Regions from separate parts of the Exiguobacterium sp. s91 genome, predicted to be linked through region 1. Evidence: riboswitches for the same ligand, from Rfam matches in the RefSeq annotation. Region 1 holds a riboswitch; the other holds the start of a gene.
What was found. Region 1 has a riboswitch for S-adenosylmethionine ahead of KNQ06_RS02275 (methionine ABC transporter ATP-binding protein). Riboswitches for the same ligand answer to the same signal wherever they lie in the genome.

Region 1 (3,419 bases):
CATGCCGTCTTCCACTTGCTTGAGTCTGGCGACCACATCGTCATGACAGATGACGTCTACGGTGGTACGTTCCGCTTGATGCAACGTGTCTTACCGAAGTTCAACATCGAAGTGACATTCGTCGATACGACGGACCTTGCGGCAACGGAAGCAGCGATCCAAGACAACACGAAGATCGTCTACGTCGAAACACCGACGAACCCGTTGTTGAAAGTGACGGACATCGCAGCCATCGCAACGATTGCCAAACGTCACGATCTTAAACTCGTCGTCGACAACACGTTCGCGACACCTTATCATCAACAACCACTCGCACTTGGTGCAGACATCGTCTTGCACAGTGCGACGAAATACATCGGCGGACATTCGGACGTCGTCGCTGGACTTGTCGTCGTCAAAGATGATGCGCTCGGCGAAGAGCTGCACTTCATCCAAAACTCGACAGGCGGCGTGCTTGGACCGCAAGACAGCTTCTTGCTCGTCCGTGGTCTTCGTACACTCGGTATCCGGATGGATGCGATCGAAGAGACAGCCCATGATCTCGTTGCGTTCCTACAAGCGCAAGATATCGTCTCGAACATCTTCTACCCAGGACTTGCATCGCATCCTGGTCACGACATCCAAGCGAAACAAGCGACTGGGTTTGGTGGGATGATCAGCTTTGATGTTGGTTCAGCAGCGAATGCAGAAAAACTCGTCGAGGCGACACACTTCTTCACACTTGCTGAGAGTCTTGGTGCCGTCGAGAGTCTGATTTCGGTGCCGGCACGGATGACGCACGCGTCGATCCCAGCAGAGCGTCGGGCAGAACTCGGCATCACAGACGGTCTCGTCCGGATTTCAGTTGGACTTGAAGACGCGGAAGATTTGAAAGAAGACTTAACACGTGCTTTCACGTTCCTCGAAAAAGTTTCTGAAAAAACTGTTTGACAACAAAAATAACCCCTGCTAATATTCAGAATATATTCTACAAACTTAATACCGAAACTCTTATCGAGAGTGGTGGAGGGACTGGCCCGATGAAACCCGGCAACCGCGGATCTAATCCGAAGTGGTGCTAATTCCAGCAGACAAAAGTCTGGGAGATGAGAGCAAATGGTTTTGTGTACTGAAAAGTGCGCGCGTTTGCTCTAAAACGCGCGCACTTTTTTTATTTTAGGAGGGACAGTTGTGATTCGTTTACAAGACGTAGGAAAGATTTATCGCTCAAAGCGCGGAGCGGTCGAAGCCGTCGCGAATGTCGATCTGACAATCGAGCGCGGTGAAATTTTTGGAATAATCGGTTATTCCGGAGCAGGGAAATCGACCTTGATCCGATTGCTGAATATGCTTGAAGCACCAACGAGTGGTTCGATCCAAATCGATGGTGTTGAGATGACATCACTGAAACCAAAGGAATTACGAGGCGTCCGCAAGAATGTCTCGATGGTCTTTCAGCACTTCAACTTACTATGGTCACGGACGGTTGAAGAGAACATCATGTTCCCACTCGAGCTGGGTGGCTTCCCGAAAGCACACCGCAAGGAACGGGTAGCGGAACTGATCCAACTCGTTGGTTTGGACGGACGCGAAAAAGCCTATCCGTCACAATTATCGGGTGGTCAAAAACAACGTGTCGGTATCGCTCGGGCACTGGCATCGAACCCGGACGTTCTCTTATGTGACGAGGCAACAAGTGCACTCGATCCGAAGACGACGGACTCAATCCTTGAGTTACTCGTCGACATCAATGAAAAACTGAAACTGACGATCGTCTTGATCACACACGAGATGCACGTCATTCAAAAAATCTGTCACCGGGTCGCCGTCATGGAAGCCGGTAAAATCGTCGAGCAAGGACCGGTCGCAGAAGTCTTCCGTCATCCGAAGCAAGCGATGACGAAGGAATTCGTCAAACAATTGACGTCACCGTCAGAGAACGAGTTAACGTTCGCGAAACTACGCGAACGGTACCCAACCGGAAAAATCGTTCAGTTGACGTTCGTCGGATCGACAGCGGAAAGCCCGATCCTCGCGGAAGTCATGAAGGATTCACCGGTCCTGTTCAATATCATCGGCGGAAACGTCGGTCAATCGCAGGAAGGGGCACTCGGTACACTGTTCATTCAGTTGATCGGGGAAACAGAAGCAACACAAGCGGTCATCACGAAGCTTCAAGCCAGTGATGTTGAAGTGGAGGTGGATCACCGATGATTTCATTCTTTGACAATCTAGATTGGAACATGGTGTGGGAAGCGACAGGCAGTACCGTTTATATGACGGCAATCGCTGGGGTTTCGACATTCGTCCTCGGTTTGATCATTGGTTTACTATTGTATGCGACAAACGAAGAGTTATTGTTCAAGAATCGGGCGTTTTATTCAGTGTTGAGCTTGATCGTCAACGTCTTCCGTTCGATTCCGTTCATCATCTTACTGATCTTATTGATTCCATTTACGACAGCAATCGTCGGTTCGTTCCTCGGACCAACGGCAGCATTACCGGCACTGATTTTCGGTGCTGCACCATTTTACGGTCGGATGGTTGAACTCGCGTTACGCGAAGTCGATAAAGGTGTCATCGAGGCAGCTGAATCGATGGGAGCGACGAAGTTCCAAATCATCTATAAAGTCTTAGTCCCGGAAGCGTTGCCTGCCATCGTTTCTGGTATCACGGTCACACTCGTCTCACTTGTCGGTTATACGGCAATGGCCGGAGTAGTCGGCGGAGGTGGACTTGGGGACATGGCCTTCATCGAAGGATTCCAGCGTTCTCAAAACGATGTCATCGTCATTGCGACACTCTTAATCTTAGCGATCGTCTTCGTCATCCAAATCATTGGTGATTTGCTGATCCGAGCAATCGATAAACGTTAATTCAAAACTTAATCATATTGGAGGAATCATTCATGAAAGTTTGGAAAAAATTCGTAGGTACTGCTGCTGTATCCGTCTTAGCAATCAGCCTTGCTGCATGTGGCGAAAAATCATCAGGATCAGGTAGCGACGACAAAACACTTGTCATCGGTGCTTCAAACGTACCGCACGCTGAGATTCTTCAGCACGTTAAAAAAGAATATGAAGCAAAAGGTTACAAACTTGAGATCCAGAAGTTCCAAGATTACGTACTTCCGAACAAAGCACTCGCTTCAAAAGAAATCGATGCGAACTACTTCCAGCACGTACCGTATCTCGAGCAACAAGAGAAAGAAAACAAATCATATAAGTTCGCGAACGCAGGTGGCGTCCACGTTGAACCACTCGGTATCTACTCGAAGAAATACAAGTCACTCGATAAGTTACCAAACGGTGCAACGATCTTAACGAGCTCAAACGTCGCGGAACGCGGTCGTGTCTTGACGTTCCTTCAAAATGAAGGATTGATCAAGCTCAAAGACGGTAAAACGACAGATGCACAACTCGGTGATATCGCGGAGAACC
Region 2 (3,419 bases), on a different contig from region 1:
CGCGACGGTTTGGAACGACGTACACTGATTCGTACCTGACCACGTTTTTGCGACCGGATCATAGACCTCACCAGAGTTTGGATAGACGATGATTGGCACATCCGTCAACGCCTTGACGTGACGGATAAAGTCGGTCGCGTAAGATGCCGGAAAACAATTTGCACCGATTGCTGCGAGCTGTGGATGTTGTCCGACCGTTTCAATACACGTCGCAAGTGCCGTTCCTTCACTAATGTGCGTCGCATCTTGAAGCGAGAACGTCAGCCAAGCGGACACTTCCGGATACGCTTCGAGAATCCTGAACAATACGACAGCTTCCTCGAGCGACGGAATCGTCTCGAATGCCAGCAGATCAGCCCCCGCTTCAATCAACGCTTCGATTCGTGGTCTATGAAAGGCTTCTAGCACATCTGCTGACACCCCATAATGACCGCGATATTCAGAACCATCTGCTAAGTAGGCACCATAAGGACCCACTGATCCCGCGATCAATGCGTCACTCTTTCCGCTACGCGTGCGTGCGTTTTGCGCCAAGGTGACCGTTTGTCGAATCAGCGCCTTTGCTTCCTCTGTCGTGATATGACGTTGCTTGAATCCTTCGATACTTGCTTGATAGCTTGAAGTGATCGCGACATCGGCACCTACTTCAAAGTAGTCACGATGGACGTGTTCGATCTGTTCTGGTGCTTCGATTAAGAGACGTGCTGACCAAAGCGGATCGTTCAGGTCGAATCCCTTCTGTTCAAGTTCGGTTGCAAGGGCACCATCTAAAATAAGAAAGGGAACTTCCTGTAATCGTTGATCAACTGGATTTTTGATTCGGGACATCTTCAACACTCCGTTTCTGAGAAGAATTCGTGAACGCATGAACGATATAACAGATCACGATGAATGGAATACCACAATACAAGGCAATTCGTTGTGTCGGATCAAATCCGATACCAATCAGAGAAATCAAACAAACGACGAAAGCGGCGATCGGTACAAATGGAAAGAGTGGTGTGCGATAGACCAATTCGTCGATCGTATGCCCTTCACGGAGGAATTGTTTCCGGAAACGATACTGGGCAACGCTGATACTCATCCAAACGACGACGACAGCGAGACCGGAAATCGAGACGAGCGCGATATAGACACTTCCTGCTGCATAGATGCTAGACAGCAAGGCAAGTCCTCCGCCAAGCATGCTGAACAATACGGCTCGAAGTGGAACCCCACTTGGCGTCACCTGGGCGAAGAAGCGTGGAATCATGCGTTCGTTCGCAAGCGACCAGAGCATCCGAGAGGCGGCGTAAAGTCCAGAATTCGCTGCCGACAAGATCGCTGTCAAAATGACGAAGTTCATCACGTCTGCCGCATACGGAATTCCGATCCGTTCAAACACGGCGACGAACGGACTTTCGAGTACACCTTTCCCATCCGTTGGTAATAAGACGGCTAACACGATGATCGTACCGACGAAAAAGAGGACGAGTCGCAAAATTGTCGTCCGGATCGCAAGCGGAATCGTCCGTTTCGGATCGACTGCTTCACCCGCTGCGACACCGATTAGTTCCGTTCCCGAGTAAGCAAAGTTCACGGCAAGCATCGTCATGAAGATGACGAAAGCGCCATTTGGGAACAACCCGCCTTCGGTTAACGAAGAAAAGAATGGAGCCGGGCTACCATCTTGCAGTGGAATGAAGCCGACGATTGCTCCCGCACCGAGTAAAATGAAAGCAATGATCGTCACGACCTTAATGGCGGAAAACCAAAACTCGACTTCAGCGAACACGCGAACTTTCAAGACGTTGATACCGAGGATCATCGCAGCGAACAATGCGCTGAACACCCATACAGGAATCGACGGGAACCAACGTTGCATCAAAATGCCTGCTGCCGTGAATTCTGAACCAAGGGCGACCGTCCACGTCAGCCAGTAGAGCCAGGCCACTGTATAACCGGTGCCGGGTCCGATGTACTTCGTTGCGTACTTATGGAATGATCCGGTTTCCGGCATGTGCACGGCGAGTTCACCGAGACTTAACATGACTAAGTAAACGACGACGGCCCCAATCAAATACGATAAAATCGTTCCGACGCGTCCTGCTTGTTCCAACGTATAACCTGTACTTAAAAATAATCCGGTTCCAATGACACCACCTAACGACAGCATGATCAAATGACGTGATTCCATCTTGCGTCGAAATGCTCCGCTCGTTTTCATGAATCCATTTCCTCCTCATTCCACCTATTTCAAACAAAAAACGCATCCTCACGGATGCGTCGGTCGACAATTCGGAAATCTTATCGATCGGGTGCAGCACCCGCAGGAATTAGCACAGTATCTTTCGACCTGTTGCTGAGGTTTCATAGGGCCAGTCCCTCCACCTCTCTGGATAAGTATGTAATTGTTCATAACCCTATCAAGTCTTTTTCAAATTGTCAACACAATTCAGAATACTTCTATCAAAAAAACATTCCGCATCGTATCGATCCGGAATGTTTAAAGGGTTACTTTTTAGCGAATAAATCCGCTGTTTTCAAGGCTGCACGAACCGCTTTCCGGTTCAATGTTCCTTGCTGGTGCTTCATTTTCTTCGTTTGGGCAGCCAGTTGCGCTTTGAGTGCCGCAATCTCTTGATCCTTTTGAGCCGTTCCTGTTTGTTTCTGCAATGCTTTGATTTTCTTATCTTTTTCAGCTAATTGTGCTTTTGTTTGTTTTTGCGCATCCGCAATCTTCTTCTCTTGTTCCGGGAAGAACCGTTCAAAACGAGCGACTGCTTCCTCAAGACTTACGCCAGAGATTGGTTGGACTGGTGGGAGCAACTCGGTTTGCGCCATTTGACGGTCAAACGGTACATTCTCAGGATAGTTCGTCTCTTGGTAGATATGCTCAAGATTGTTCACGTTCAAGAAGTCAACGAAGTTGTCGAAGTTACGCGCTTGAACACGTGCCGGACTTTGGAAGTCAGCATTTGCTACGACGTCGGATAATTGTGTATCCGCTTTGATGTCGTTCGCCCAAATGTGCGTCAACTGATGGTAATCCGTCAATTCGCGCATCCGTGCATCTTTTGGAATGAGGATATTCGGCGTACCCGCAAGTGTCGCTGTGATGTTTCCGTGTAAACGAGCTCCAAAACTGAGGTCTGCTTGACCGATGAAATCAAACCATGTCTGTGCGTTCAAGAAGAAACGGACACGATCGTTCATATAAGCAGGATCCGACATCTTCACCGGATAGTTCGTCACGGACAAGTCTGCGATCGGGTGCGTTCCTGTATACGTCAACTTCAGTTCCTTCATCCACTGTGGAATGAAGTAGTGATTCGGATACTCTTCCATCCCGCGCGTAATGAAATCAAGAACGTTTTGTGGTGCCAAACGTGACGAGTTGACTGTAATCATCGACTCAGGTGTGATGTTCGTTTCACGGA

Region 2: linked by a shared signal. The riboswitch ahead of KNQ06_RS14130 (amino acid permease) and the one ahead of KNQ06_RS02275 (methionine ABC transporter ATP-binding protein) in region 1 are both predicted to bind S-adenosylmethionine.

Annotation. Positions count from the first base shown of each region.
Region 1 is NZ_JACSMZ010000001.1:455,252-458,670, forward strand. Features, by position in the region: gene KNQ06_RS02270 (bifunctional cystathionine gamma-lyase/homocysteine desulfhydrase) at 1-930, shown strand, start outside; SAM riboswitch class I at 988-1,092, shown strand; gene KNQ06_RS02275 (methionine ABC transporter ATP-binding protein) at 1,171-2,193, shown strand; gene KNQ06_RS02280 (methionine ABC transporter permease) at 2,190-2,855, shown strand; gene KNQ06_RS02285 (MetQ/NlpA family ABC transporter substrate-binding protein) at 2,888-3,419, shown strand, end outside.
Region 2 is NZ_JACSMZ010000003.1:189,946-193,364, forward strand. Features, by position in the region: gene mmuM (homocysteine S-methyltransferase) at 1-828, opposite strand, end outside; gene KNQ06_RS14130 (amino acid permease) at 803-2,206, opposite strand; SAM riboswitch class I at 2,284-2,385, opposite strand; gene KNQ06_RS14135 (polysaccharide pyruvyl transferase family protein) at 2,494-3,419, opposite strand, start outside.